DNA from 4 places in the Rhizobium sp. BK529 genome. Region 2 is predicted to be linked to each of the others. Evidence: predicted binding sites of a transcription regulator. Region 2 holds the regulator's gene; each other region holds the start of a gene.
What was found. The regulator PhoB, encoded in region 2, activates phosphate uptake and scavenging genes when phosphate is short. The targets are predictions, from matches to a motif close to TGTCATNNANCTGTCAT.

Region 1: FHX08_RS15825 (TIGR03364 family FAD-dependent oxidoreductase) is a predicted target of PhoB. The motif match lies at 2,249-2,265, and genes of this name have one in related genera.
Region 3: FHX08_RS06890 (UDP-2,3-diacylglucosamine diphosphatase) is a predicted target of PhoB. The motif match lies at 2,341-2,357, and genes of this name have one in related genera.
Region 4: FHX08_RS16495 (DUF1045 domain-containing protein) is a predicted target of PhoB. The motif match lies at 1,957-1,973, and genes of this name have one in related genera.

What each region holds. Positions count from the first base shown of each region.
Region 1 covers NZ_JACIAU010000001.1:3,151,596-3,159,092, reverse strand. Annotated here, with positions in the region: gene FHX08_RS15835 (ArsC family reductase) at 1-228, opposite strand, end outside; gene phnX (phosphonoacetaldehyde hydrolase) at 298-1,077, opposite strand; gene FHX08_RS15825 (TIGR03364 family FAD-dependent oxidoreductase) at 1,074-2,204, opposite strand; gene FHX08_RS15820 (succinylglutamate desuccinylase/aspartoacylase family protein) at 2,309-3,370, opposite strand; gene FHX08_RS15815 (2'-5' RNA ligase family protein) at 3,439-3,960, opposite strand; gene FHX08_RS15810 (ParA family protein) at 4,222-4,941, opposite strand; gene FHX08_RS15805 (winged helix-turn-helix domain-containing protein) at 5,148-6,683, opposite strand; gene FHX08_RS15800 (cupin domain-containing protein) at 6,804-7,262, shown strand.
Region 2 covers NZ_JACIAU010000001.1:2,918,076-2,925,572, forward strand. Annotated here, with positions in the region: gene argF (ornithine carbamoyltransferase) at 1-384, opposite strand, end outside; gene FHX08_RS14695 (aspartate aminotransferase family protein) at 430-1,629, opposite strand; gene FHX08_RS14700 (GcrA family cell cycle regulator) at 2,053-2,583, shown strand; gene FHX08_RS14705 (pyrroline-5-carboxylate reductase) at 2,883-3,671, shown strand; gene phoB (phosphate regulon transcriptional regulator PhoB) at 3,797-4,480, opposite strand; gene phoU (phosphate signaling complex protein PhoU) at 4,709-5,422, opposite strand; gene pstB (phosphate ABC transporter ATP-binding protein PstB) at 5,467-6,282, opposite strand; gene pstA (phosphate ABC transporter permease PstA) at 6,297-7,497, opposite strand, start outside.
Region 3 covers NZ_JACIAU010000001.1:1,347,218-1,354,714, forward strand. Annotated here, with positions in the region: gene FHX08_RS06885 (NADP-dependent malic enzyme) at 1-2,174, opposite strand, end outside; gene FHX08_RS06890 (UDP-2,3-diacylglucosamine diphosphatase) at 2,424-3,236, shown strand; gene FHX08_RS06895 (MFS transporter) at 3,434-4,654, shown strand; gene dgcA (N-acetyl-D-Glu racemase DgcA) at 4,606-5,589, opposite strand; gene FHX08_RS06905 (ABC transporter permease) at 5,690-6,859, shown strand; gene FHX08_RS06910 (ABC transporter ATP-binding protein) at 6,861-7,497, shown strand, end outside.
Region 4 covers NZ_JACIAU010000001.1:3,283,013-3,290,509, forward strand. Annotated here, with positions in the region: gene phnE (phosphonate ABC transporter, permease protein PhnE) at 1-571, shown strand, start outside; gene phnE (phosphonate ABC transporter, permease protein PhnE) at 579-1,925, shown strand; gene FHX08_RS16495 (DUF1045 domain-containing protein) at 2,064-2,759, shown strand; gene FHX08_RS16500 (alpha-D-ribose 1-methylphosphonate 5-triphosphate diphosphatase) at 2,772-3,911, shown strand; gene phnN (phosphonate metabolism protein/1,5-bisphosphokinase (PRPP-forming) PhnN) at 3,908-4,507, shown strand; gene FHX08_RS16510 (GrpB family protein) at 4,527-5,033, shown strand; gene FHX08_RS16515 (DNA translocase FtsK) at 5,049-7,415, opposite strand.

The DNA.
Region 1 (7,497 bases), 230 kb from region 2:
CCGATCGAGATCTTCGCGCGCCGCATCCGACAGATTGCGGAACGTGGTGCCAGCGCGGTTCAGCACTGTTTCCCACCCGGCCTCGTCGATCCAGCGTTCCAGATGCGCACGGTCAATGCCGACCGCCTTGTAATCGTGAAAATCATAAGCGACGTCGTGGCCATCCAGCCAGCTACGGGCCTTCTTCATCGTGTCGCAGTTCTTGATACCGTAAATGGTAACGGCCATGCCGGTGAGTCTCCCTGTTTGGTCAGCGAGATAACACGCCGGATGAGCGCTGCAAACGCCGTCTGGTTCTTATCCCTCGAGCTCTTCGATGAGCGCCGGCAGATCGGCTACCGTCTCGATTATGTAGTCGGCCCCGACTGCAATCAGCTTATCGCCGATCCGCTTGTGCAGCTCGGCGCGTGCCTCAGGCGAAAGCGCATCCACCTCATCAGGCGTCAGGCCGGCCTCGTTGCCGGAGAGCGTCAGGCCAACTGTGACGCAGCCGGCGGCAGCGCCTTCGGCAATGCCGGGCTCGGTGTCATCAACCTTGATGACGGCGGAAGCCGGATAGACCATCAGGTCGAGGAAGCACTTATACATGCCGATCGGTGTAGGCCGGCCGAGTGGTAGGTCGTCGGCGCAGATGAGATTGTCAGGCGCGTAACCCTGCGCGGCGGCGAGCGGCAATACCCGTTCCATGATCGAGCGCGTGTAACCGGTGGTCGAGCCGATCCTCATCTGCCGCTCACGCAGATACTCGATCGTCTTGATCGCGCCAGGCACGAGCGTGCAGTAATCGGCCACGACAGACTCGTTCAGCGGCACGAAGAGCTCATACACTTTATCGATTGCTGCCTCGTCGGGAAGCGCACCCTGTGCCGCCTGCCAGCAGGCGGCGATATGCGGCTCGGCGAGCATCGCGGCAATATGCGCGCGCTTCGGAAGCCCCATTGGCTTGCGCGCATCGGCGATCGTCACCTCGACGCCAAATTTGGCGAACGTTTCAACAAAAGCGCCCATCGGCGCGAAAGAGCCGAAGTCGATCATCGTTCCGGCCCAGTCGAAGACCACTGCCTTGAATTGAGTCATGCTGCGCTCCCGAAAAGATCCTCGATGGTTTCCTCGCCGATGCCGAAAGCGGTCGAAGCACCGCAGCCAGCCGTGACGACGACGATGCGCAATGCGTCGGAAGGCTTGTCCGTGAAGCGCCAGCGGTCCGGTGCAGAGGCATACGTGCCGATCCAGCGCTCGGTAATGAAGCGTCCCGGCAGATTGAGCACGGCGTCCATCTCGTCAAGGGTCAGCCGGTCGACCCGCTCGAGACCGAATGGGTCGGGCGTTTCGGAATAATGGTGGCTGTCGCCGACGATCAGCGAGCCATCCTCCGATTGCGTAACGATGAGGTGGATGCCATTTTCCCGCTCCGGCTTGAACTCACGGTCGAGCCGCGCCTTCAATGCTGTCGCTTCAGGTAGTTCAGCATAACCGAGATAACGCCCGAGCCCGAGATCGGACATGACGGCCGTGCTGAGCGAGACCCGCTGAGCCGGCACGACACGCATCATCTGCAGCTTGCAGCGTGTCAGGTTATAGGCAGCAATCCGGTCAGCAAATAGGCTCTTGAAATCATCGCCGGGGCAGACAACCACAGTCTCTGCTTCGATCAGGCCGGCTGAAGTCTCGATCCGCGGTGGTTCCGCGGCGCTCACCGCCGTCGAGCGGCGGAACTCGATGCCATATTTGGCTTCGAGATAGCGAGCGAGCAGCGGAATGGCCGTGCGGGATTCCACGCGCAGCTCATGCGGGCTGTAAAGCGTGAAACGCGCCGCCTCCGGCCGCAGCGCCGGCACCAGCCGCCGTGCCTCGTCGACTGTTAGTCTTTCGCAACTCTCGCCCATCGCGGTGCGCAGGAACGCGTCGATCACAGCTTCGGATTCGTCGAGCCTTGCTGCAAGTAGCAGTCCGCGCTGCAGGACATCGATGCCGGCATCGTCGACAATCTCGGCCCAGATATCGCAAGCGCGCCGTGCCTTGTCCCAGCAGTCACCGGCTTGCTGGCCGGTCACAGTCACAAAGCCGAAATTGCGCACCGAAGCACCGTTTGCCTGTGCGTCACGGTCGATGACCACTACGCGCTTGCTGCGTTTTGCCGCCGCCAGCGCATGCGCCAGCCCGACAATGCCCGCGCCGACAATCGCAATATCGTAATGCGCCATGAAAGCTCCTTCGCAACATGTCTGCAACGGCTTGGCGGATTTTCTTGAAGCCTGTGTGACAGTTGCGCGGAGCCTTACATTCGCGTGTAGAAAAGAACGCCGGTTCAGTCTTCCAGCGTACCGGCCTTTCGCGCTGCCTTGCTTGGCCGGTCGGCCGCAATCTTCATCAGGTCGCCGCGCCGGCGCACGAGCCGGTCGGAAATGCGGGTCAGCAGCAACCCGTCCTGCGGCGCCCTGATGTCGATATCGCCTTCCACAAACCCGGGTCGGGTAACGATCGTCGCCAGAAGGTCTCCTTCCGCGACATGCTCGCCGATATTGCGATGGAAGAGCACGGTGCCGCCCTCCGGCGCGCGTATGATTTCAACATTGTCGAGCGGTACGGCCGGCCCGGAGAAGGCCGCATCTCCCGCCGCCCTGCCACCGACGACACCGCGTCCTATCAGGAACTGCAGCAGGCCTTCGGCATCTTTCGCGGCCATGTCGGGATAGACATCGCGCCGGCCGCGCAGTTCCACCGTCACCGACAGCTTGCCCGGAAGCTTGGCTTTGCGCTCGCCCGGTACCTCGTACTTCCAGGCAAAGCCGACAGCTTCCTCGAAGGCGGAGCTTTCGCCATCCGAAAGCAGCACCGCCTCCATGTCGAGCGCGGTCGCAAGGTCTGCCGCTTCCGGCCAGAAGGCTTCGTCGATATAGGCATATTGCAACGATTCATCGTCACAATGCAGGTCGAGCACCAGATCGGCGCCTAATGCCATGTGGATCAGCTGCCGCTTCAGACGATTGGCGGCTGAGCACTTATCAAGTTCGTCGACCAGCTCTGCGCGATCACCGACGGCAATCAGCGGAAAGTCGCGGTTGAAATTGGTCCTCGAACCGAGATCGAACCTGCCTTGCAGCTCGCCGAAATGCGATTGCGCCGCTCCGATTGGATTTGCCTGCGGCACGACCGTGATATCACCGGCGATCCGGCCCTCGCTCTCGGCTTGCCGTAACTTGCCGCAGAAAAAATGCGCCAGCGCCGTCCCCGGCAACTCGTTGGCGTGCAATGCGGCCTGGATATAGACTTTGGGGGCAGCAGGATCGCTCCCCTTGAAACGGATGACCGGTAACCGCCATTCGATGCCGGGCGTATCGCCGGGGATGATGATCTCTGAAACGTCCACTGTCTTGCTCCGCATTGCATATTGGGTGGGAGTTTTATGCGACTCCCCACCCGCGGCGCAAGCTTGGATCAGCCTAGCAGCGGCCAGCGGCCAAGTACATTATGCTCGCTCTTTCCATAGATACTGTGGATCAGCAGGAACTCCCGGATATTCCACTGCACCGGCCGGCTGAGCTTTTCGGGCAGAATGGTCTTGCGATCATAGAGCAGCGTCATGTGCGGCGTCAGGTGGCCGCCGAGGTTGTAGGGCAATCCAGCCTGGTACAAGCCTTCCTGGATCTGGCGGCGAAGGTCCGTCAGCTCCTCGTTTTCCTGCCTGCTGCAGATGACGAAGGCTTGCGATTTGCCCTGGTGGCGGAAGCTCATGACTTCATCGAGCACAAGATCGAACGGCCGGGCGCACACTGTCGCAGCGATCTGTTCCGCGCCGAACACGATATCCTGTGGAAGCTTTCGATAGGCGCCAACGCCATTGAGCGTTATGTGGAGCAGCTCACGAGGCCGGATTGGGCTGATCAGGGAATGGATTGTTCGGTAGGTTTGAGCGATCTCCAGCGCTTCGTCTGCAGCTTCAGTAGTCGGGCGAAGCATGAAGAAAAGCCTGTGGTGAGGTTCGCCGGCTGGGCTGGATTTCTTCCGGGGATCTGAGCCATTCGGATCGAGTGGAAAGTGAGGCATTCGAACTACGGACTACATCGCCCGCCTCCTTGTTTTACAAGGAGGAGCTTATCAGAGTTGCAATTCTCGTCAAGAACAAAACAGGAACATTAGTCATGAAAGTTACGATTAGAACAGCAACGGCTGCCCAGAGGCAGCCGTTGCTGACTTCGCATCAACCGATGAATGCGCGCCTCAAGCAGCATCCTTGACGGCTTCAGTCACCTTCTTGGCTGACCTGGCGCGTGCTGCCTTCGGCGGCACGAGACGAAGAATGTCATCTGTCAGCATGCGGGCATTCTCCTGCGCCTTGTCGAGATTGCTGACGCGGGATGGATCCATCGTATAGAGGCTGCCGCCGGAAACGAACATGTCGCGATACGCGGCGCGCTCGACCAGTGCCGTGTTGACCACGTTCACCTGCTGCTGCGCCAGCAAGCCCCTGACGGCGAGCAGCGCGCGGGTGGTGATGATCGAGCTGATGCGGGTCAGCACGACTGAGTGCGGGATGCGGATATTATGCTGAGCAGCAAGCTGCTTCATGATCTCCAACACTTGGGCGCCGCCGACGGCATCCATTGCGCAACCCTGCACCGGAACCATCACGTGATCGGAAAAGCCGATAGCCTTCGCCATCAGCGGGCTCATGCCTGCCGGCAGATCGACGATGATATAACCGCTGTGCTTCTTGAGGTCCTTGATCTGCTGTTCGATCGTCTCTTCTGCGACATTGTTGATGACGGCGAATTCGGCTGCTTCACCGGACAGACGATGCCAGCGGCTGGCCCACTGCTGCGGATCCGCGTCCAGAACGGAAACGCGATGGCCACGGCGAGCCAATTCTGTGGCAAGAACGAGAGCGACCGTCGTCTTGCCGGCCCCTCCTTTCGTATTCGCAAATGTAAGTGTTGGCATCGATTACCTCGGGTTGAAGTGTTTGGCGGCGGTCATCCTGCAAGAGGCGCGTCTCGAGCTTTAAGGAACGGCGTCTTTCGCAGTGATGAGGCGAAAAGGTCAAACAGCAACCTTGCGTGGCGCTGTTTTAGCCCGATGTCCGAGGTTGATTTTTGTGTGCAATTAATTGGCGGGCGGTAGGGTCCCTCGGACCGGTTCAATCCCAGCTACTCCGGCAAACCGGCTGCTCGCAGAGCATCGCCAAGAGGTGCCGCAAGCTCAGGAGCACAGTTCACGCCCAGAAATTGGCGGCTGTAGCGAAACGCGGGGTGCAGTTCCAGCACCCTGGCCGCTGCCGACCTGGCCTCCTCAAGCCGCCCAAGTTTGACGAGCGCCGCACTCAACTGCACATAAGTGATGCTATGCGCAGGATTGGCCTGAACCGACCGATAAGCCGCACGCGCCGCTTCTTCGTAGCGGCCGCAGCGGAAATGACCCATCGCCTGTGCGTCAAAAGCGGCCCAGGCCCAAGAATCGAACGGGCTGAGCCGTACACCCCGCTCGCTCCATTCTATCGCGCGCTCGGCTTCTCCGCCCCACCCGAGGATGACGCTGCCGAGGATGTACGTCAGCGCGGATGACGGACTGATGGCGAGTGCAGCTTCCAATGCTATGAATGCGGCGGTGCGATCGTGCCCATCCATGCCGATGGAAAATCCGGCCCAGGTCAATGCAAGCGCGTCGTCCTGTCCATGAATAATGGCCAAGCGCGCGTGGCGGATTGAAGCGGCACGGTTGATCTCCTGCAAGCCGGCGCGAAGGAAGAGGCAGTGGTGGCACATCGCCGCGTTGCCATGCGCCAGCGCATAAGCGGGATCGAGATCGATGGCGCGTTCGAGTAGCGAGAGCGCCTGCGTGACCTGATCCGGCATCCCTGAATCGACGTCGGGCTGAGCCCGAAGCACCAGGTCGTAGGCATCGAGGCTATCGGGCCGTTTCCGCTTGACCCTGTTGACTTCGGCACGACGCAGGCTCGGCGCTATGGCGCCGACAACCGACAAGGCGACTTCATCCTGAAGGGCGAAAATGTCATCAGACCTATGGTCATATCGCTCGGCCCACACATGCGCTCCTGTTGACGCATCGATCAACTGGCCGGTGATGCGCACACGATCAAGCAGCTTACGGGCGCTGCCTTCGAGCACGTAGCGCACGCCGAGCTCGCGCCCGACCTGCTTCACGTCCACCATCCGACCTTTGTAGGCAAAACTTGAGTTTCGCGCGATGACAAATAGCCAGTTGATGCGCGACAAGCCGGTAATGATGTCATCGACCATCCCATCGATGAAATAGTCCTGTTCCGGCTCACCGCTCAAATTCGAGAATGGCAGCACAGCGATCGACGGTTTCTCGGGAACCGGCAAGGCGATCGACGGTGCCGCTTCGTTCGCGCGTGCCACCGGTGGGCCGATATAGCGATAGCCGCGGCGCGGCAGCGTCTCGATCCAGCCAACACCATTACCCCGCTCGAGTACGCGGCGTAACGCTGCAATCTGCACCGTAAGATTGCTGTCCTCAATCGCGAGCCCCGGCCACGCCGCCTCAATCAGCGCGTCTTTGCCGACAGGCAATCCGGCGCGCTCGAGCAGCAAGCGCAGCAAGGCAACGCCGCGCCGGCCAAGCAGCGTCGGCTCGCTGCCATCGAACAGCATGCCCGAGCCAGCATCGAGCGCAAAATGGCCAAATCTGAATATCTCTGACATGCCACGCATTCTGCCTTGTCGGCGATATTTCGCAACAATTTCGGATCGGATTTGCGACTTTCGGCCATCGGAAGGGCAGGGTGGAAGCGTTAGACATTCCTCGTGTTACGGAGATTTCAAATGATCGCAAAGGCAATCATCCGAATGCCCGGCGAAGGCAAAAAAGTGCACCTCGGTGGCCAGCCAATGGCGTTTCTCGTCACTGGCGACAACACGCGCCACACCTCGATGTTCGAATGGACAATTCCTGCCGGCTTCTCCACCGGGTTACACGTGCACCGGACGCAGGAAGAGACCTTCTATGTGCTTGAAGGCGAGTGCGAATGGCAGGTCGGGGATGAGCGCATACACGCAACACCGGGCACCTACCTGTTCCTGCCGCCCGGCGTGCCGCACAATATCGGCAACGCCAGCGAAAAGCCGGCGCGCGTGCTGATGACGGTCTCTCCGCCCGGCCACGAGCATTACTTTGAAGAGCTCGCAGACATTGTCGCACGCGGTGGCGCAGCGGACCCGACGAAAATCGCCGATCTGCGTGCGCGGTATGACACGGATCAGCTTTCGGCACTCAGAGAATAAGGCGCGTTCGCCGTTGCCGAGGCTCGGGAGACGTCAAGAGTGACATGCTGAGATTCACGAGAACAACCACGGCAAGCGGCAACACCGCGACCCAGATTAGCGGCGCCGCCTCGGCGCGGCAGTGCGCAATCTCGGCCGGATCGAACTCCCTTCCAGCCGCGGCGCATTCGCGCAGCCGGTCAGGCCGAGGCGAGTTGTTCTGGTGTCGCTGGCACGCCTTCGCCGGCCTTGCGCG
Region 2 (7,497 bases):
CGTCAGCGCGTTGATGACGGGAACGGTCGCATGTTCGGCGAGCTCCAGCATGCGGCTGTGCTCGGTCGTGCGGATCATGATCGCATCGACATAGCGCGACAGCACCTTGGCCGTATCACCGATCGTCTCGGCGCGGCCGAGCTGCATTTCGGTGCCCGAGAGGAACAGCGTCTCACCGCCGAGCTGGCGCATGCCGACATCGAAGGACACGCGGGTTCGGGTCGACGGCTTCTCGAAGATCATGGCCAGCATCTTGCCGGCGAGCGGCTTGTCGGCGGCACCCGCCTTGAACGCCTGCTTTCGCACCTTCGCATCGTCCATGATGGTTCTGAGATCGGATGCGGTGACTGCGGAGAGATCGAGGAAGTGTTTGGGGGAAGCCATTGTTCGTTACCTGCTACGCCCGCCAGCGGGCGGGGCATTGTCCTTTCAAGCGGTCTTCTTGACCTTGGCGGCACGGATGCTTTCGGCGGCACGCTCGAGACGGGCAATGCCCTCGCGCGCCTCTTCGGCGGTTACGACCAGCGGCGGCAGCAGACGGATGACATTGTCGCCGGCGGGGATGGCCAGAAGATGGGCTGCGCGGATCTCCTTCAGGAGCTCAGCCGAGGGAATGGCAGCCTTGACGCCGAGCAGCAGGCCTTCGCCCCTGATATCCTCGATCACATCGGGATAACGATCCTTGAGCGAGGCGAGGCCCTGACGGAAGACGAGGGTGACATCGCGGACATGCTGCAGGAAACCATCGGCCAGGATGACATCCAGAACCGCGTTGCCGACAGCCATGGCCAGCGGGTTGCCGCCATAGGTGGAACCATGCGTGCCGGCCTTCATGCCAGAGGCGGCCTCTGCCGTCGCCAGGCACGCACCGAGCGGGAAACCGCCGCCGATGCCCTTGGCAACCGCCATGATATCGGGCGTGATGCCAGACCACTCATACGCGAAGAGCTTGCCGGTACGGCCGACGCCGGTCTGAACCTCGTCGAGAATGAGGAGCAGGCCGTGTTCATCGCAGATCTGGCGGAGCGCCCTCATGAATTCAGGCGTCACCGGGCGGACACCGCCCTCGCCCTGTACGGGCTCTATAAGGATGCCGGCCGTCTTGTCGGAAATCGCGGCGCGCACGGCCTCGATATCGCCGAAGGGAACCCGATCGAAGCCGGGGGTCTTCGGGCCGAAACCTTCGAGATATTTCTCCTGGCCGCCGGCGGCGATGGTCGCCAGCGTGCGGCCGTGGAAGGCGCCTTCGAAGGTGATAATGTGGAAACGTTCGGGATGTCCCTTGGAGAACTGGTAGCGGCGCGCCGTCTTGATGGCGCATTCCAGAGCCTCGGCACCGGAATTGGTGAAGAACACCTTGTCGGCGAAAGTGGCATCCGTCAGCCGCTTGGCAAGCTTCTCCTGACCAGGCACTTCATAGACATTCGACAGGTGCCAGACCTTGTCGGCCTGATCCTTGAGAGCAGCCACGACATGCGGGTTGCCGTGACCGACTGACGTGACAGCGACGCCTGCGCCAAAATCGAGATATCGTTCGCCGGTTTCGGTGATCAGCCAGACGCCCTCACCTCGCTCGAACCGCAACGGGGCACGAGAATAGGTATCATAAAGCGGCGAGGCTTCAGCCATGGCGCGAACTCCTGCAACAGGTTATGAGACAACGGACTCCGGCTAACAAAACCAGGCCCGAAAAATCAAAAATGCCGCCTTTCGGCGGCCGAGAGCACTATTTACTTTTCGCACTGCAATGTCAACAAAACTGAGGATTTAGCGCATGCGTCAAGCAGGCAATCGGCTTTACAGGTCTATCAACAGCTAATGTTGCAGAAATGACTCGCTCGGGAAGCAAGTTGGGGAAAACTACGAATTCGGATTCATCCGATTCCTGCGACTCTTGTCACAGAGTCAGGCTCACACTAGGTTAAAGTTCAATTACTAGACTGCATGCGGCGGAACTAGTCACCTAAATTTATCAGGCGTTTCTTGCTTCGGAAGCTTCCGAGGCAACGGTGAGGGATTCTGCCATCACCAACGCAAAGGCGGAGACAGGGCATGAACTGGACAGACGAGCGTGTCGAGAAGCTCAAGAAGCTTTGGTCGGAGGGGTTGAGCGCCAGCCAGATCGCTGCGCAGCTTGGCGGGGTGAGTAGAAACGCTGTTATCGGCAAGGTTCACCGGCTCAGTCTTCCCGGCCGCGCCAAGGCCGGCGGTACGGCAACCACGGCGCGTGCGCCGAAGCGCAATACCTCGGCACCGCGCGCTCCGAACTATACATCTCGCATCGCCACCCGCACCGTGACGCGCCAGCAGGGCGCAACGATGCTGAAGGAAGAGATCGAGATCGAAACCGTCGAGGAGATGGACTACGTGCCGGCCGCAAACGTGGTCGTGCCGATCTCCCGTCGCCTCGGACTGACGGAGCTGACAGAGCGCACCTGCAAGTGGCCGGTCGGCGACCCGCTGAAGGACGACTTCTACTTCTGCGGCTGCGACTCCCCGGATTCATCGCCCTACTGCAACTATCATGCGCGCCTCGCCTATCAGCCGGTCAGCGAACGCCGCAAGGCTGTCCGGGTCGCCTGATCGGCGACCTCCAACAGACCAAACGTACCGTCACCCCTCCTCGCCGATGCGCGGAGGGGTGATTTTTTTAGCCGGCACAGGAGCGCGGGAAAACGGCTCCCGGCCACGGTCGTTCGAAGGCCGAGCTCTGCCGGCCTTCCACCATGCCTGACAATGCGAACTTATGTGGCCAACATCACCGATGCGTTTCAGCCTCGACCGGCATGGAACGGTCGTCATGGCGCTGTAGCGCGATTTTCTGATCCAGATGCGGTATTCTCGTCGAGTAGCACGGCGCAAACAGTCGCTCAGGGGTGCCAATGGAGATCGATCCGAAGCGCATGACAATGGGATTCGTCGGGACGGGCACGATTACAGAGGCCGTCGTCACCGGATTGGGCAAGACAGCGTTTCGCGACACACCGATCGTGCTGTCACCGCGTAACGCAGGCGTCGCCGCCCGTCTCGCGGCGGCAAACGAGAATGTGTCGATCGCTTTAAGCAATCAGGATGTCCTCGACCGCTCCGATCTCGCATTTTTGGCCGTGAGGCCGCAAATTGCCGAGGAGGTCGTCCGCTCGCTCCGATTTCGGCCGGGCCACCATGTCATCAGCTTTGTCGCGGCCACGCCAATGGATCAACTGCTGGCGTGGATCGATCCACCGGTTCGCCTAAGCCTGGCAATTCCACTTCCGTTCGTCGCAGATCTTCAGGGGGCGACTGCGATCTACCCGCCCGACGAAGTTTCCCACGCCCTCTTTTCGGCGCTCGGAACGGCGATCCAGGTTGAAAACAAACTTGAGTTCGAACTTCTCGCGGTGGCGAGCTGCCTGATGGCCAGCTATTTCGGCATCCTTGAGGCGACGTCGACCTGGCTGCAGAGCCAGGGGCTTTCGGGACCGTCTGGCGACGCCTACCTCCGTCAATTGTTTTCCGGCCTCGCCCATGCCGCCCGTTCAAAACCTATGGCGAGTTTCGACGAGCTCATCGGTGAGCATTCGACCAAGGGCGGATTGAATGAACAGGTGCTCGAAGACTTTCGCGCGTTCGGCGGCATGGCGGCTCTGCAAAAGGCTCTTGATCGAATTCTTGCGCGCATCCGCCTGTAAAAGCAGGTTCTTTCGAGGCTCGCTTCGGCGCTGGGTGTCGGCTTTCATTAGGAGTTGGGAGTTCCACATAGACAAACAGGCCGCCCGTCAAGCGGGCGACCCGTCTGGACCTCCGATCACTCGGATTAAGCTTCCATGGAATATCCCGCACCGCGGACGGTGCGGATGACGTCCTGCATGTTGGAGAAGTTCAGCGCCTTGCGCAGGCGGCCGACATGGACGTCGACGGTGCGTTCGTCCACATAGATGTCATGGCCCCAGACGCCGTCCAGAAGCTGGGAACGGGAGAAGACCCGGCCCGGCGATGACATCAGGAATTCCAGCAGGCGGAATTCGGTGGGACCGAGGCGGACTTCGCGGCTCTTGCGATGAACGCGATGGGTTTCGCGATCGAGCTCGATATCTCCACACTTCAGAACGGTGGAGAGAACCTCGGGACGGGCGCGGCGCAGCATCGCCTTGACGCGGGCGACAAGCTCCGGCGTGGAGAAGGGCTTGACGACATAGTCGTCGGCGCCGGTCGAGAGACCGCGAACGCGCTCGCTTTCCTCGCCGCGTGCCGTCAGCATGATGATCGGCAGGCGCTCGGTCTCCGGTCGCATGCGCAGTCGGCGGCAGAGCTCGATGCCGGAAACGCCCGGCAGCATCCAGTCAAGGATGAGCAGGTCCGGCGTGCGCTCCTGAAGCCGGATTTCCGCCTCGTCGCCACGGAGGATCGTATCCACCTCGAAACCTTCCGCTTCGAGGTTGTAGCGGAGAAGCACGCTGAGTGCCTCTTCATCTTCAACAACTGCAACTCTTGGGATCATGCGTGTCAGTCTCCTAATGCATGATCCTTAAACCGGGGGTGATTTAAACAAGGGACCATGCAGAAACTCGGAATTGGCTGCACCTAAAGCGTGTCGCGATCCTTCGGATCCGCTGCCGCGCTGTAAGCTTTTTTCGCATGTCGTTATCGCAAAACCGCTGCACACTTTTGCGCGACATGCTTTCTGCGCGCCCCCGGCGAGGGCGCGCATGCAATGGGCAGGTCCGGATTACTCCGTGACTGCGCCGACGGTGTTGGAGCTGTCGTCCTTCGGACGCTCGCCCTCCGGCTGGGAACCGGTTGCCATGTAGTAGATCGTCTCGGCGATGTTGGTCGCATGATCGCCGATGCGCTCGATGTTCTTGGCGCAGAAGAGAAGATGCGTGCAGCTCGTGATGTTGCGCGGATCTTCCATCATGTAGGTCAGGAGTTCGCGGAACAGCGAGGTGTACATCGCGTCGATTTCATCGTCGCGCTCGCGGATCGACTTTGCCTTGTCGGCCGAACGCGTCGTGTAGACGTCGAGCACTTCCTTGAGCTGGACGAGCGCCAGTTCGGAAAGATGCTCGAGACCGCGGGCGAGCTTGCGCGGAACGCCGGTGCTCTGCACGGCGATGACACGCTTGGCCGTGTTCTTGCCGAGATCGCCGACGCGCTCGAGGTCGGCGGCGATACGGATCGAACCCATGATCTCGCGAAGGTCGGAGGCCATCGGCTGGCGACGGGCGATCGTGACAATCGCCTTGTCGTTGATTTCGCGCTCGGCATGATCGAGGATCACGTCGTCCGAGATGACTTTCTGTGCGAGCGCGGTGTCACCGTTGACGAGCGCGCGAACAGCGTCGGCACCCATCTGTTCGGCAAGGCCGCCCATCTCGGCAATGCGCCGGGACAGGAACTTCAGGTCGTCATCGTAAGCAGAGAAAATATGTGTCGATGCCATGGGGCTTTGTCCTCGAAAATCGGGAAGGCTTCACATCTCCAAACTCAGCCGAACCGGCCCATGATATAGTCCTGGGTACGCGGATCGTCCGGGTTGGTGAACATCTTGTCGGTGTCGTTCTCCTCGACCAGGTTGCCGAGGTGGAACATGGCTGTACGCTGTGATACGCGCGCGGCCTGCTGCATGGAATGCGTCACGATGACGATGGTGTAGTTTTCACGCAGCTCGTGGATCAGCTCTTCGACCTTGGCGGTTGCGATCGGGTCGAGCGCCGAGCAGGGCTCGTCCATCAGGATGACTTCCGGGCTGACGGCGACGGCGCGTGCGATGCACAGACGCTGCTGCTGGCCGCCGGAAAGCCCGGTGCCGGATTCATGCACGCGATCCTTGACTTCATTCCAGAGGCCGGCGCGCTGCAGGCTGGACTCGACGATCTGGTCGAGGTCTGCCTTGGACTTGGCGAGGCCGTGAATGCGCGGGCCATACGAGACGTTTTCGTAGATCGACTTCGGGAACGGGTTCGGCTTCTGGAACACCATGCCGACACGGGCGCGGAGTTCGACGACGTCGATGTCGGGATCGTAGATGTCGTCGCTGTCGAGCGTGATCTTGCCGGTCACGCGGCAGCCGTCGATCGTGTCGTTCATGCGGTTCAGCGACCGAAGGAAGGTAGACTTGCCGCAGCCGGACGGGCCGATCAGGGCGGTCACGGTGTTTTCGCGGATGTTCAGATTGACATCGAAAAGGGCGCGCTTTTCGCCGTAATAAACGGAGACATCCTGACCGATCATCTTATACGGGACGTTGCTCATTTTCTGGTCCAGCGCCTTCTCAACTGCTGCTTCCGTCAACATGTTCATGATCTCTACTCCGTTTACCAGCGGCGCTCAAAGCGACGACGCAAGAGGATAGCTCCGATGTTCATGACGATCAGGAACAGGAGCAGGACGATGATGGCACCCGAGGTTCTTTCCACGAAGGCGCGCTCGGCTTCGTTGGCCCACATGTAGACCTGAACCGGAAGTGCGGTGGAGGGATCGAGCGGAGTGGTCGGCGCCTGGGCGACGAACGCGACCATGCCGATCAGGAGCAGCGGCGCGGTTTCGCCGAGTGCGTGGGCAAGGCCGATGATCGTGCCGGTCAGAATGCCGGGCATGGCGAGCGGCAGCACATGGTGGAACACCATCTGCATCTTCGAAGCGCCGAGGCCCAGCGCCGCCGAGCGGATCGACGGCGGCACGGCGCGGAGCGCTGCACGCGTCGCGATGATGATCGTCGGCAGCGTCATCAGCGTCAGCACCAGACCACCGACGAGCGACGCCGAACGCGGCAGGCCGGCGAAGTTGATGAAGACCGACAGGCCGAGCAGACCGTAGACGATCGAGGGAACCGCGGCGAGGTTGTTGATGTTGACCTCAATCAGGTCCGTGAGCCTGTTCTTCGGCGCGAATTCCTCGAGGTAGATCGAGGCGGCGACGCCGATCGGCAGCGCAAGGACGAGAACGATCAGCATCAGGTAGAGCGAGCCGATGAGGGCGACGCCGAGACCTGCGGCTTCCGGACGGCTGGAATTGCCGTTGACGAAGAGGCCGGTGTTGAACTGCTTGTGGAGAGCGCCGCTCGCCTTCAGTTCGTTCATCCAGGCGACCTGCTTGTCGTTGACCTTGCGGTTCTTCTCGTCGACCGAAAGATTGATCTGGCCTTTGTTGGCGCTGTCGATATTGGCATCTGCAAGCACCGTAACATTGACGGTCTTGCCGATGATCGACGGGTCTGCAACGACCATGTCGCGCAACTGGATCGGCGCGCCCTTGGACAGCATGGCGGTTGCGTCGCGCACATCAGGACGGCTCGAGGCATTGATGCCGAGCTGCTTGACGATCGCGTCACGCAGCAGAACCGGATAGTTGGCGGCGACCAGAACCGAAGGGTCGGTCGCACGCTTGTTATCAGGGTCAATCGTCTTCTCGGCGAACTCGATCGGCAGCGTGATCGACGTCTGCTGGAACGCCGTATAGCCGTTGCTGATGACTGTCCAAAGCAGAATGAAGAGGAAGATCAGGCCGAATGCGATG
Region 3 (7,497 bases), 1.6 Mb from region 2:
CCGAGCGTAATATTGGCGGCATCGAGGTTCGGGAAGACCAGCAGGTTGGCTTCACCATCCAGCGTGGTGTGCGGCATGACGCGGCGGCGCAGATCCTCGGAGATCGCGCTCTCGCCGTGCATTTCGCCATCGACTTCGAGATCAGGCGCCGTCTCGCGCACCAACTGCAGCGCATGGCGCATCTTTGTGGCGCTTTCGGATTCGCGTGAGCCGAAATTCGAATGCGAGACGAGGGCCGCACGCGGGGTGATGCCGAAGCGCTTGATTTCCTCCGCTGCCAGAACTGTCGCCTCGGCGATCTCTTCCGCCGTCGGGTTGAAAGTCACGTAGGTATCGGTGAAGAAGGTGGCACCGCGCTGCGAGATCATCAGGCTGAGTGCTGAGAAATCACGTACATTGGGACGCTTGCCGATGATCTGGCGTACATCGCGGAGATGCTTTTCATAGCGCCCTTCGAGGCCGCATATCAATGCGTCAGCTTCGCCACGCTTCAGCGCCAAGGCCCCGATGACCGTCGTATTGGTGCGCACGATGGTGCGGGCGGCTTCCGGGATGACGCCGCGGCGGCCGACCAGCGAAAAATAAAGATCGACATATTCGCGGAAGCGCGGATCGTCCTCGGGATTGATGACATCGAAATCCGAAAGCGGGCGGATGCGCAAGCCGTAGCGCTTCAGGCGGGTCTCGATGACCTGCGGACGGCCGATGATGATCGGCTCGGCAATGCCTTCCTCGAGCAGCACCTGGGCGGCGCGCAGCACACGCTCGTCTTCACCTTCGGAGAAGATCACGCGTTTACGCTCGGCCACCTTGGCCGCCGTGAAGATTGGCTTCATCACGAAGCCGGAGCGGAAAACGAAGCGATTCAGCTGGTCGAGATAAGCGTCGAAATCGGCAATCGGGCGACGCGCCACGCCACTTTCGGCCGCAGCCCTGGCGACGGCAGGTGCGATGCGCAGGATCAGGCGCGGATCGAAGGGCGAGGGGATGAGATAATCGGGACCAAAAACCGGTGTCTCGCCGGAATAGGCGCGGGCGGCAACGTCGGACGGCTCCTCGCGGGCGAGCGCTGCGATGGCGCGCACAGCCGCCATCTTCATTTCCTCGTTGATCGTCTCGGCACCACAGTCCAGCGCGCCCCTGAAAATATAGGGGAAGCAGAGGACGTTGTTGACCTGGTTCGGAAAATCGGAACGGCCGGTGCAGATCATCGCATCCGGGCGCGCGGCGCGGGCGAGATCCGGCATAATTTCGGGCGTCGGGTTGGCGAGCGCCATGATGAGCGGCTTTTCAGCCATCTGCGCCAGGAGTTCCGGCTTCAAGACGCCAGCGGCGGAAAGGCCGAGGAAAACATCGGCTCCGCCGATATTTTCGGCGAGCGTGCGCGTGACGCTCTTCTGGGCGTAAATGGCCTTCCATTCGTCCATCAGTTCGACGCGGCCTTCATAGACGAGGCCCTCGAGATCGTGAACCCAGATGTTTTCGCGCTTGGCGCCGAGCGTCACCAGAAGGTTGAGGCAGGCGAGCGCCGCAGCGCCGGCGCCCGAGGCGACGATCTTGACCTCGTCGATCTTCTTGCCGGCCAGTTCGAGACCGTTGAGGATTGCAGCAGCGACGATGATGGCGGTGCCATGCTGGTCGTCATGGAAGACCGGGATCTTCATCTTCTCGCGCAGCTGCTTCTCGATGCGGAAGCATTCCGGCGCCTTGATGTCTTCGAGATTGATGCCGCCGAAGGTCGGCTCCAACGAAGCGACGGTGGCGACCATCTGGTCGACGTCGGTGGCATCCACTTCGATGTCGAAGACGTCGATATTGGCGAATTTCTTAAAGAGAACAGCCTTGCCTTCCATGACGGGTTTGGAGGCAAGCGGGCCGATATTGCCGAGACCGAGCACGGCCGTGCCGTTGGAGATCACGGCGACGAGGTTGGCGCGAGATGTATAATCGGCCGCAGTTTCAGGATTGTCGCGGATGGCGAGGCAGGGGGCGGCGACGCCGGGGGAATAGGCAAGCGCCAGATCGCGCTGGTTGCCGAGCGGCTTGGTCGCCTGGATTTCCAGCTTGCCGGGGCGCGGATAGCGGTGGAAGAAAAGAGCCTGATCGTCGAGGCTTCCGCCGGCCAGATCCTTTTCCGTCTTGGCCTTTTCCTGGGATTTATCCTGGTGATCCATAGCCGCTTCCAATCGTCCTTCGAAGTCTTTTGAAGACTCCTCCATACATCAATCGACCGGCCTGGACAGTACGGAAATGGCCGCAGTGGAACTTTTTGATCACATGGTAACGGCGAGCTGACATTGGCTGTTGGATCGAGCGGTCTTGCAGGGCTTTCCTGCCCTTTGTCATCTTCCTGATACACGAGTCTGATTTTGGAAAGCCAGACGAAGAACGATGGGACACGAGCGGAAAGGCTTGTGACAGACATGATGGAACCCCGGCGCTTCCGCACCCTCTTCATTTCCGATGTGCATCTGGGCTCGAAGGCCGCCAAGGCGGATTTCTTGCTCGATTTTCTCAGATATCACGAGGCGGAGACGATCTACCTCGTCGGCGATATCGTCGATGGCTGGCGCCTCAAGCGCAGCTGGTACTGGCCGCAGGTCTGCAACGATGTGGTCCAGAAGCTGCTGCGCAAGGCACGCAAGGGTACCCGCGTCGTCTATATTCCCGGCAATCACGACGAATTCCTGCGCGCCTTTCCCGGCACGCATTTCGGCGGCATCGAAGTCGTCGACCGCATCGTCCACCATGGCGCAGACGGCAAGAAGTACCTGATCCTGCATGGCGACGAATTCGACGTCGTCGTGCGTAACGCGCGTCTGCTCGCCTATCTCGGCGACTGGGCCTATGACATGGCGATCCGCATCAATATCGTGCTCGCTGCCGTGCGGCGCCGTCTCGGCATGCCCTACTGGTCTTTCTCAGCCTGGGCCAAGCTGCAGGTAAAACATGCCGTCAACTTCATCGGCGAGTTCCAGCGCGTGGTTGCCGAGGAAGCGCGCAAGAGCGGTGCCGACGGTGTCATCTGCGGCCATATCCATCACGCCGTGATCGAGGATATGGAAGGCATCCGCTACATCAACACCGGTGACTGGGTGGAAAGCTGCACGGCCATCGTCGAACATGAAGACGGCACGTTCGAACTCATCACCTGGCGTGCGCTGACCAGCAACGTGCCGGCACCAACCTCCCTGGAATTGCTTGAAGAGGGCGATCTCGCCCCGCAGGCTGCCTGAATATTGCGCGCGTACCGTGCCGGCAGGCTTGCTGCCGGGACACCAGGAATTTAGCCCGTTGCCCTCAGGCGACAGGCCCTATTTATTTTTTAAATCGTTTTGGTTTATTTTTTGAATCGTTTCGATCGGGCCATTTCTCGCCATAGTCGTGTCTGATTGGATGTGTTAGGCAACGCAGAGTTTCCTTCAGGTCCATCATGATTCCCGCACAAAATCCCTTAACGGGTGAAGGAGCGCCGCCGCGCTTCCGGCTGCTCAGCGCGCTTTGCTACAGCGCGCCGCTGCTGGTCAACGGTATCGTCCTGCCCTTCTTCCCCGTCTGGCTTTCGACTCACCAGTTCAACGATCATCAGATTGGCACCATCCTCGCCGTGCCGATGGTGGTGCGCGTTCTGGTGGCGCCGATCGTGGCGGTTTTTGCCGACCGGATGCAGGAGCGGGCGCATGTGCTCCTGTGGTCGGGCATCCTGTCGCTAGTGACGGCGATCGCGCTCTACTGGACGACGAACTTCTGGCCGGTGCTGTTCGTCTTTGCGCTGCAGGGCGCGACCTTCGCGCCCTATGTGCCGGTCGTCGAATCGATCGTGATTTCCGGTGTGCGGCGCTGGGGGCTCGATTACGGTTCCATGCGCGTCTGGGGCTCGATCGCCTTCATTGTCTCGACGCTTATCGGTGGCCAACTGGTCGGACGCTGGGGTGGTGGTATGGTGCTGCCCGTCATGATCTTCGGCTTCTTGCTGACCATCACGATGGCGATCTTCTGCCCACGCATCGGGCCGACGCGGCGGCGCGGTCAGCCGATCAATCTGCCGGCGACCACAGGAAGTGGCTTGCGCGAACCGCATCTGCTTCTCTTGCTGCTCGGTGTGTCGATCCAGCAGGCAAGCCATGCGCTGCTGAACGCTTTTTCCTCGATCTACTGGCATCAACTCGGCTTTTCCGGCACTGAGGTCGGTATTCTCTGGAGTGCGGGTGTAGCCTCAGAGGTGACGGTCTTCTTCCTGTCACGGCGTCTCAATCGTCGCTTCAATGCCTGGACGCTGATCCGTTTCGGCTGCGCCGTCAGCATCTGCCGCTGGGTCTTCTTCCCGACGGAGACGAGCTTCATCGGTTTCTTTGCGCTGCAATGCCTGCACGGCTTCACCTATGCTTTCGTGCACACGGGCGTGCAGCGGCGCATCGTGGCGACCGTACAGGAAACGCAGGAGGCCTCGGCCCAGGGCGCTTATTTCTTCTATATCGGCATGGCCTCGGGACTGATGACGATCGCCTCGGGCTATATTTATTCCGCCCTTGGCCTTTACAGCTATTACATCATGGCGCTCGTTGCCGCCTTGGGGCTCAGCCTCGTCATCATCGCCTATTATCTTCAGCCCCAGAGGCTGGCTTCGGGCGGGAAGACGAGGGAGCCGGCATAGGTCAGTCCGGGCTCGCGATCGCGGGCGAGCAGAAGCGGGCCGTCGAGATCGACGAAATCGGCGTCCTGCGCCAGAAGCACGGCCGGCGCCATGGCAAGCGAGGTGCCGACCATGCAGCCGATCATGATCGAAAAGCCGAGCCGCTGGGCTTCGGCCTTCATTTCCAGCGCCTCGGTCAAGCCGCCTGTCTTGTCTAGCTTGATGTTGATGGCGTCGTAACGATCGGCGAGGCTTGCCAGATCGCCGGTGTGATGCACGCTCTCGTCGGCGCAGACGAGGACATGACGGGCAATCTCCGCCAGCATGTCGTCGCGGCCGGCCGGCAGCGGCTGTTCGACCAGCGCGATATTAGTTTCGGCTGCGATCCGCAGATGATGTTCCAGCCGCTGCTCCGGCCAGCCCTCATTGGCATCGAGGATGATGGCAGCGTTCGGGGCGGCTTCACGCACCGCCCGGATGCGGCTTTCATCGTCGCCCGTACCGACCTTGACCTTCAGCAACGGCCGCTGCGCATGCTTGCGAGCCTCGGCTGCCATCACGTCGGGTTCACCGAGCGAGATCGTATAGGCCGTCGTCAAAGGCTTCAAATGGCGTAAATCGAGGCGGGAGGCAACACTCTTGCCCGTCAGCTTGGCTTCGAGATCCCAGAGGGCGCAATCGACGGCGTTTCGAGCAGCGCCAGGGGGCATGGCGTGCTGTAGTTCGGCACGCGCGATGCCGGCTTCGATCAGCGGGCGGGCGGATTCGATCTGGGCGACCACGCTTTCCATCGTCTCGCCATAGCGGCGATAGGGCACGCATTCGCCGCGTCCGGTAGTACCTGATTCGGTCAGGATGCAAGTAGCGACTTCGGCTGATGTCTTGGCTCCCCGCGAAATGGTAAAGGTGCCCGCAATCGGGAATGAATTCATCTGGATATCAAGATGGCGCGGCATATTTGCTCTCCTGCGAGCATGGAAATTGCGCGTTCGTTCTGTATATTAACGCGCCGGCGACGAACGATGTGTTCGCGAGTCGGAACTGTCGCTGCAAGCACTGAAAGACACAAGTATTTTGAAGTCCGAGAAACGCAACGCCGCCTCGCTGCATGTGGACGACCGAGCCGAGGGCTCGGCCCAGCATGTGCATCTTGAAGGCAACTGGCGCAGCGCCACCATCCATCTCGTCCTGCAGGACTTCGAGAAGCTGGCGCGCAACAATAGCGGCGACCTCACACTCGACCTTTCCGGCGTCACCGATATCGACACGGCCGGCATCTGGCTACTTTGCCGGCTAAAGAAACAACAGGAAGCCGCCGGACGGACGGTTCGTTTCGAAGGCACGAACCAGCATATCGACGAGCTGATCGCCACTTTTTCCAAGGAGCCGGAAAAGCAGGAGCCGGAACAGAAGGTAAAGCTCTCGCTTGTGGAGCGCATCTTCGCGCCGATCGGGAGGATGACCCTCGATGTCTGGGACAATGTCGCGGCCTCCATGTATATCCTGGGCTCGGCCGTGCGCGGCGCGCAGATGAAGTTCGGCCGCGGCAGCGGTGTTTCGCCGGCCTCGATCGTCAATCAGATCGACCATATGGGCGTGCGCGCCGTTCCGATCATCCTGCTCATGTCCTTCCTGATCGGCGCGATTATTGCGCAGCAGGGCGCCTTCCAGCTGCGTTATTTCGGCGCGGAAATCTTCGTCGTCGACCTCGTCGGCATCCTGCAACTGCGCGAAATCGGCGTGCTTCTGACCGCCATCATGATCGCCGGCCGGTCCGGCAGCGCGATCACTGCCGAAATCGGTTCCATGAAGATGCGCGAGGAAGTCGACGCACTGAAGGTGATGGGACTGAATCCGATCGGTGTGCTGATCTTCCCGCGGCTGGTGGCGTTGACCGTCGCGCTGCCGCTTCTGACCGTGATTGCGAATTTCGCCTCGCTCGCCGGCGCTGCCGGCGTCGCCTATGCCTATTCGGGTATCACGTTCGCCACCTTCCTGTCGCGCCTACACGAAGCTGTGACGCTGTCCACCGTGCTTGCCGGCATGATCAAGGCGCCCTTCATGGCGCTGGTCATCGGCATTGTCGCAGCCGTCGAGGGGCTGAAGGTCGGCGGCAGCGCCGAATCTCTCGGCCAGCATGTGACGGCCTCCGTCGTGAAAGCGATTTTCGTCGTCATCCTGATGGACGGGCTTTTTGCGATGTTCTATGCAGCGATCGATTTCTGACATGGCGGGCAACGTGGATCAGCAACCGATCGAAACGGGCGGGAACGGGGCCGAGAAGGGCGCCGACAACGGGACCAAGGGTCATGGGCGCGACATCGTGCTTTCCGCCAAGGACGTCACGGTCGCTTTCGGCCCCAAGGTCGTGCTCGACAGGCTCAATCTCGATATCTACCGGGGCGAAATCCTCGGTTTCGTCGGGGCCTCGGGGACCGGCAAATCGGTGCTGATGCGCACCGTGTTGCGCCTGCTGCCGCGCCGCTCCGGCACCATTAAGATTCTCGGTCAGGATTTCGACGAGCTGGACGAGCCGGAACGCAATGCGCTCGACATGCGTTTGGGCGTTCTCTTCCAGCAGGGTGCGCTCTTCTCCTCCCTGACGGTGAAAGAGAATATCCAGGTGCCGATGCGCGAATATCTGGATCTGCCGGCCTCATTGATGGATGAGCTGGCGCATCTGAAGATCCGTATGGTGGGGCTGGCGGCGGATGCAGCCGACAAATATCCGTCAGAGCTTTCGGGCGGGATGATCAAGCGTGCGGCCCTTGCCCGCGCACTTGCTCTCGACCCGGAACTCGTCTTCCTCGACGAGCCGACATCGGGCCTCGATCCCATTGGTGCGGCGGAATTCGACGAGCTGA
Region 4 (7,497 bases), 360 kb from region 2:
CATCATCGCCTTCATCTTCGCCGTTCCGCTCAGCTTCTTTGCTGCCTGCAATCTGACGAAGAACTGGCCGCTACGCATTTTCACTAAGCGCATCATGGAATTCCTGCGCGCCTTCCCGGAGATCGTCATCGCCGGTCTGTTTTCGGCGATCCTTTCGATCGGCCCGGTGGCCGCCATCATTGCCATCACGCTTCATACGATCGGCGCGCTCGGCAAGCTTTTCTACGAAGTCGCCGAAAACATCGACATGAAACCGGACGAGGGTATGCGGGCCGTCGGCGCGAACTGGCTGGAGCGGGTGCGCTTTGCCGCGCTGCCGCAGGTCATGCCGAACTATGCGTCCTATGCGCTGCTGCGTCTCGAGATCAACGTGCGCGCTTCAACCATCATCGGTGCCGTCGGCGGCGGCGGTATCGGTGAAGAGCTCAAGCTCTCCATTTCCCGCGGCTTCGGCGCAAAGACCATGGCTCTGGTGCTGCTGCTCTTCGTGACGATCGTCGCTGTCGACCAGTTCTCCGCCTGGCTGCGCCGCCGACTCGTCGGCGAACATGCCTTCCTCCTGCAACATTGAGGCTGCCATGACGGTCATCGACGCAAACCGCATGCATGAGATCGAAGCGCGCTATCCGGAGTATTTTCACCGATCCTTCCGTCAGCGTTTCGGCGGTCTCCTCATCGTCCTTGCCACGATCCTCTACGGCATCTATGCCGTCTGGTTCTTCGATCTGCCGAAACTCGTCGCCGAAGCGCATTGGGAGCGCTTCGGCATCTATATGAGCCAGTGGATCAGCTATGACGTACAGCCGGAATTCCGTATCCAGGACGATGGCACGATCCAGACGCGCTATCCACGTTTCTCGCCGCTCGGCGACGATCCGCATCCAGACTGGGTGAAGAGCAATGCCGATGGCAGCATCACGGTTCTCGTCAGCGGCAGCGGCCGCACGGTGACCGTCAGCAAGAGCCAGACGACGATCGTCGCTCGGGGCATCACGGTGCCGATCGACGTTTCCAGCGGCGCGCCGAAAGTCGTCGGTCCAGTGCCGAGCTGGATGACAGTCTATGACGATAACGTGCTTGCCGATCTCGGCTTTGCCGGTGATGTCAGCATTTCCGTCGACCGCGTGAAGGTGCGCAAGCGCTTCATCGGCTGGGCGAACTTCGTCTTCGACACACAGTCGCCTTTCTTCGACAAACCGGTCAGCGAAGTCATCAGCCTCATCGTGTCAGGCCCGCGCATCCATCCCGACCAATCGAACCTGTCGCTCGCCTTCGACAATATCTGGAACAACAGCGCGTGGCAGCATGGCGATGTCTGGACCAAGCTGTTCCAGACGATCGTCATGGCCTTCCTTGGCACGCTGCTCGGTTCGATCGCCGCCTTCCCGCTCGCCTTCATGGCGGCGCGCAACATCACGCCGAACAGGTTCCTCAATCAGGCTTTGAAGCGCTTCTTCGATTTCCTGCGTTCCGTCGACATGCTGATCTGGGCGCTCTTCCTGACGCGCGCCTTCGGCCCCGGCCCGCTCGCCGGTTCCGGCGCCATCTTCCTCACGGAGACAGGCACACTTGGCAAGCTCTACTCGGAAGGTCTCGAAAACATCGACAACAAACCGCGCGAAGGCGTGAAGTCGACGGGCGCCTCGACCGTGCTGGTGCATCGTTACGGTATCATACCACAGATCGTTCCAGTCATCGTCAGCCAGACGCTCTATCAGTGGGAATCGAACGTGCGGGGCGCGACGATCATCGGTGCCGTCGGCGCCGGCGGTATCGGCCTCAAGCTCTGGGAAGCCATGCGCACCAATTCCAACTGGGAAAACGTCGCCTACATGGTCATCCTGATCCTGATTGTCGTCTTTCTGTTCGACGCCGCATCGAACGCGCTGCGTCACCGCCTGATGGGCACCAAGGCTGGTCACTAACTCCAGCAAATGATGATGACGGCACTGCCGTCATCATCATTCTGTCATGGAAATCTTTTAGCCGGAGCCTGCTTGCGGTTCGCCGCCAAATCACTGCACATTACGCTCCCCGTGCGGACGATCTCCAGGATAAAAGCTTTGCGCTACGCTCTCTATTTTTCGCCGTCTAAGGATGATCCCCTGACGGGTGCCGCCTCCGTCTGGCTTGGCCGCAATGCCTTTACCGGGGAGACCTATCCTGCGCCCGGTCATGAGACATTGCCGGCTGACGAACAGTTTGAGCTGACGGCTGATCCGCGCCGTTACGGCTTCCATGCGACCATCAAGGCGCCCTTCGAGCTTGCCTCTTCCGTAACCGAAAAGGACCTGATGACGGTCGTCGAGGATTTTGCCGCCAAGACGCCGGCCTTCGACATTCCGGAGCTGGTGCTGGGGCAGCTCGGTCACTTTTTCGCGCTCGTGCCGGGCTCGCTGCATCAGCCGCTTCAGGATTTTGCGGCAACGGTGGTAAAGTCCTTCGAGCCCTTTCGGGCGGCGCTCTCTGAGGCCGATATTCTCAGGCGCAAACCGGAAAGGCTGAGCGAAAGCCAGCGCAGCAATCTCCTGCGCTGGGGCTATCCTTACGTCATGGACGACTTCCGCTTCCACATGACCCTGACCGGCCCGGTGCCGGACGAGCGCGCCGAGGTGATGAAGACGATTCTGACAGAGCGTTTCGCGGATTTCACTGGCAGGCCGCTTCGTATTTCCGGCCTTGCCGTCTTTAGCGAAGAGGCTCGCGGCGCACCCTTCAAAGTCCACACATGGCTGCCTCTCGCTGGCGCCAGAAGCTGAAAGTTTTCTGACATGAGCAAAGAAACCGTTCTTTCAAATGCCCGCATCATTCTCGAGGATGATATTCTTTCGGGCTCCATTCTCATTCGCGACGGCAGGATTGCCGACATTTCGGAAGGCAAGTCCATAGCCGGCGAAGATTTCGAGGGCGATTACATCATCCCAGGTCTCGTCGAGCTTCATACGGACCATCTGGAAGGCCACTATTCGCCGCGTCCGGGCATCCGCTGGAACAAGACGGCAGCAGTCCAGGCACACGACGCGCAGATCGTTACCTCGGGCATCACCACGGTCTTCGACTGCCTGCGCATGGGCGCCGATGAAGACGGCGGCTTCGAACATGGCGAGATGCGCGAAATGGCCGACGCCATCCAGTCGGCCGAAAAGGAAGGCCGCCTGCGTGCCGAACACCTCCTCCATCTGCGCTGCGAGGTTTCTGCCGACAACGTGCTGCAACATTTCGCTGATTTCGAGAACGATCCTTATGTGCGTCTCGTCTCGTTGATGGACCACGCGCCCGGTCAGCGTCAGTTCCAGACGATGGATCAGTACATCTTTTACTATCAGAAGAAGCGCGGCCTTTCCGACGAGGAGTTCGCCCGTTTCTGCGCCCGTCGCATCGCCGAATCCGACCGCAATTCGACGCCGAACCGGGAGGCGATTTCAAAGGTCTGCGCCGAACGCGGCATCACTGTCGCAAGTCACGACGATGCTACATCCGCCCATGTCGACGAAGCGATAGAAAACGGCGTTCGCCTTGCCGAGTTCCCGACCAGCATCGACGCAGCCAGGCTGTCGCATGAAAACGGCATGAGCGTGCTCATGGGCGCGCCGAACATCGTGCGCGGCAAATCGCATTCCGGCAATATCGCCGCCCGCGACCTGGCGCAGCTCGGCGTGCTCGACGTGCTGTCTTCCGACTATGTGCCACTAAGCCTGCTGCATGCGCCCTTCATCCTTGCCGATGAAATTGAAGGTATAACGCTACCGAAAGCGATCGCGATGGTGACGGCAACGCCGGCGCGTACCGTCAGCCTCAATGACCGCGGCCGCATCGAAACCGGATTGCGGGCCGATCTCGTCCGCGTCCATCGTTCGCATGGCGTGCCGGTGACGCGTTCGGTGTGGCGAGAAGGGCGCCGGGTCGCATGACGATGTCGCACGAACCCCATCCAGGCGCTGGCGCCGAACATGGCATCATGGTCGTCGTCGTCGGCCCGAGCGGCGCCGGCAAGGACACGCTGATGAACCTGGCCGCCCGGCATTTCGACCACCGTGAGGACGTGCATTTCGTCCGCCGCGTCATCACCCGCCATGGCGATGCCGGCGGAGAAGATCATCTCGCCGTTTCGGATGCCGGATTCGCATCGATGGAGCAGGCCGGCTCCTTCGCCGTCTGGTGGGAGGCGCATGGCCTGAAATATGGGATCCCGGCTGAGGTCTCCGTGTCGCTCGCCAAGGGCCACATCGTCGTCGCCAACGGCTCGCGCTCGGCGCTGCACCGCTTCCAGGCCGCCTTCCCGCGGCTGAAGGTCATCAATGTGACCGCCCGGCCGGAAGTGCTGGCCGGGCGTCTTGAGGCCCGCGGCCGCGAGACGCATGAGGACATCATGGCGCGCCTGGCGCGCGGCCCGCTGACGGTGCGCGGCGACTACGATGTTGTGGAGCTCGACAACAGCGGCTCGCTGGAAGAAGCCAAGCGCAAGATGATCGATATCCTGGACGGCTTTCTGACGGAAATCGTCTGAACGCGAAAGGGAAATGGGAATGGCCATTCACGTCGTCGACTATGACCCCGAATGGCCGTCTCGCTTCCGTGAAATCGTCGGCGAGCTTGAACCGTTGCTCGCCGATCTCCATCCCGTCTTTCACCACGTCGGCAGCACATCCGTCCCCGGACTGGCCGCCAAGCCGAAGATTGATCTGCACGCCGCCTTTGCAAATGCAGATCCCCTTGCCGATGCGATCGAACGCGTGCAATCGCTCGGCGCCTTTATCTTCCACGGCGACAAATACAAGCAACAGACCTGGACCTTCACCAGCGGTAAAGGCTCCCACGGTGCGCGGCTCTATCTTTGCTCGGCGGATAATGCCGTGCTGAGGGACCGGATCACCTTTCGGGACTATCTGCGGTCACATCCGGAACGAGCAAAAGCCTATGCCGCTCTCAAGCTGAAGCTTATGGGCGAGGCAAATGACGATTGGGATTATTACACCGGCGGCAAGAGCGATTTCGTGCTTGAGACGCTGCGGTTGGCTTCCGAAGGGAGATAACCAGCCGCACTCAGACTATTCGCTGTCGCCGCGACCCGACACGATCTCGCGTTTGCCGACATGGTTTGCCGGGCCGACCAGCCCTTCCTTTTCCATGCGCTCGACCAGCGAGGCGGCACGGTTGTAACCGATGCCGAGGCGGCGCTGGATGTAGGATGTCGAGCACTTCTTGTCGCGCATGACGACCTTGACGGCTTGCTGATAGAGTTCGTCACCATCTTCCGCACCCATGGCGCTCTTATCGAAGACGGCGCTATCTTCTTCATCCTCGGCTTCGTCCTCCTCGCCGGCCGTGACCGTATCGAGATATTCCGGGCGGCCCTGCGTCTTCAGGTGTGCCACGACCTTTTCGACTTCGGCGTCGGAAACGAAGGGGCCATGGACACGGGCGATGCGGCCGCCGCCCTGCATGTGCAGCATGTCGCCCTGGCCGAGCAGCTGTTCGGCACCCTGTTCGCCGAGGATCGTGCGGCTGTCGATCTTCGAGGTGACCTGGAAGGAGATACGGGTCGGAAAGTTCGCCTTGATCGTACCCGTGATCACGTCGACCGAGGGACGCTGAGTCGCCATAATCAAGTGGATACCGGCGGCACGCGCCATCTGCGCCAGACGCTGGATTGCGCCTTCGATCTCCTTGCCGGCGACCATCATCAGGTCGGCCATCTCGTCGACGATGACGACGATGTAGGGCATCGGCGCAAGATCAAGTTCCTGTTGCTCTTCGATCGGCGCGCCGGTGCCCTTGTCGAAGCCAACCTGGACCATAATGTGGATGGTCTCGCCCTTTTCGCGGGCCTGGCTGACGCGGCCATTGTAGCCGTCGATATTGCGCACGCCGAGGCGTGACATCTTGCGATAGCGCTCTTCCATCTCGCGCACCGCCCATTTCAGCGCCATCACGGCCTTCTTGGGATCGGTAACGACAGGCGTCAGCAGATGCGGAATGCCGTCATAGACGGAGAGTTCCAGCATCTTGGGATCGACCATGATCAGGCGGCACTGTTCCGGCGTCATCCGGTAGAGCAGAGACAGGATCATCGTGTTGATGGCGACGGACTTGCCCGAGCCGGTCGTGCCGGCTACTAGGAGATGCGGCATCTTGGCGAGTTCGGCGATCACGGGCTCGCCGCCAATTGTCTTGCCGAGACCAAGGGCCAGCTTGTAGCCGCTTTTGTCGAAATCCTCGCTCTCGATCATCTCGCGGAAATAGACGGTTTCGCGCGTCTGGTTCGGCAGTTCGATACCGATGACGTTGCGGCCGGGAACGACGGCTACGCGCGCCGACAGCGCCGACATGGAGCGGGCGATATCATCGGCAAGGCCGATGACACGGGACGATTTAACGCCAGGCGCCGGCTCGAATTCGTAGAGTGTGACGACGGGGCCGGGGCGGACATGGATGATCTCGCCCTTGATGCCGAAATCCTCCAGAACGCTTTCCAGAAGGCCGGCATTCTGCTCCAGCGTCTCCTGCGACATGATCTCCCCGAGCCGCTCCGGCGGCTCCTGCAACAGGGCGCGCGGCGGGAACTCGTATCCGGAAGCGTCAACCTGATCGACAACAATGCGCGAGGGGCGAACCGGGGATAGTGCGGGTGCGGCAACCGTGACACGCGGCGCGGGCGGCAGATCCGGCTGCGGCGACTGCGGCTGATTCACAGGGGTCTGGGCGACCGGCGCCTCAATGATCGGAGCGACCGGAGGCTGGACCACCGGCGCACCGACTGCCGGCGAACGCGTGGGCCTGACCGCAGCAGCTGGAACAGGTGTCGCCGCACGCGGCGGCGCAACAGATACTCGCGGCATTACCGGCGCCGGGTTATGCCGGCCCGGGCGCCACTCCATGATGCGGAAGCGCGAAGTGATCGATTCCGATTCGGCCTGCGGCAATGCAATGGCTGGAGCACGCGACGGTTCGGCATCGGTTTCCTCGAAAGCCATAACTTCCCAGAAGGCGAAATCCGAGATCGCGGAAAGTTCCGATGCCGCGCGTAGTGCGGTTTCGGCCGGCGTTACGACGATGGGCTGCGGCTGAGGTTCCGGCTGCGGTACGACAACAGGCTCGGCCACTTCGGGCAGATAGATATCGAACGGCACATTGACGGTGATCGGTGCATGCGTGCGCGCAGGTGCTGGCTGCGGAGCGGAAGGTGCGACGACCTCTACGCGAACCGGCTCTTCAGGTGCGCGGCGCTTGCTGATCAGCGTTTCCGGCGTGCGGGTGAAGCGGACGTTCGGGGCGAGCGAGAAATTGCTCTGCCAGAGCGGCGGCACCGGCTTTTCGCCCTCATATTCCACGGGCGCATTTTCCACGGGATGTTCGGCTTCAACTCCGGATGAGAAATCTCCGGCATCCGTCAAATTGGTTCTTGGAAAACGCATGCGACAGCTACTCACTCATGCCTAGTAATTTCTGACATCCTTCCGGATAGAAAACGAAGGTTAATAAGTTCCTTCCAGCCGT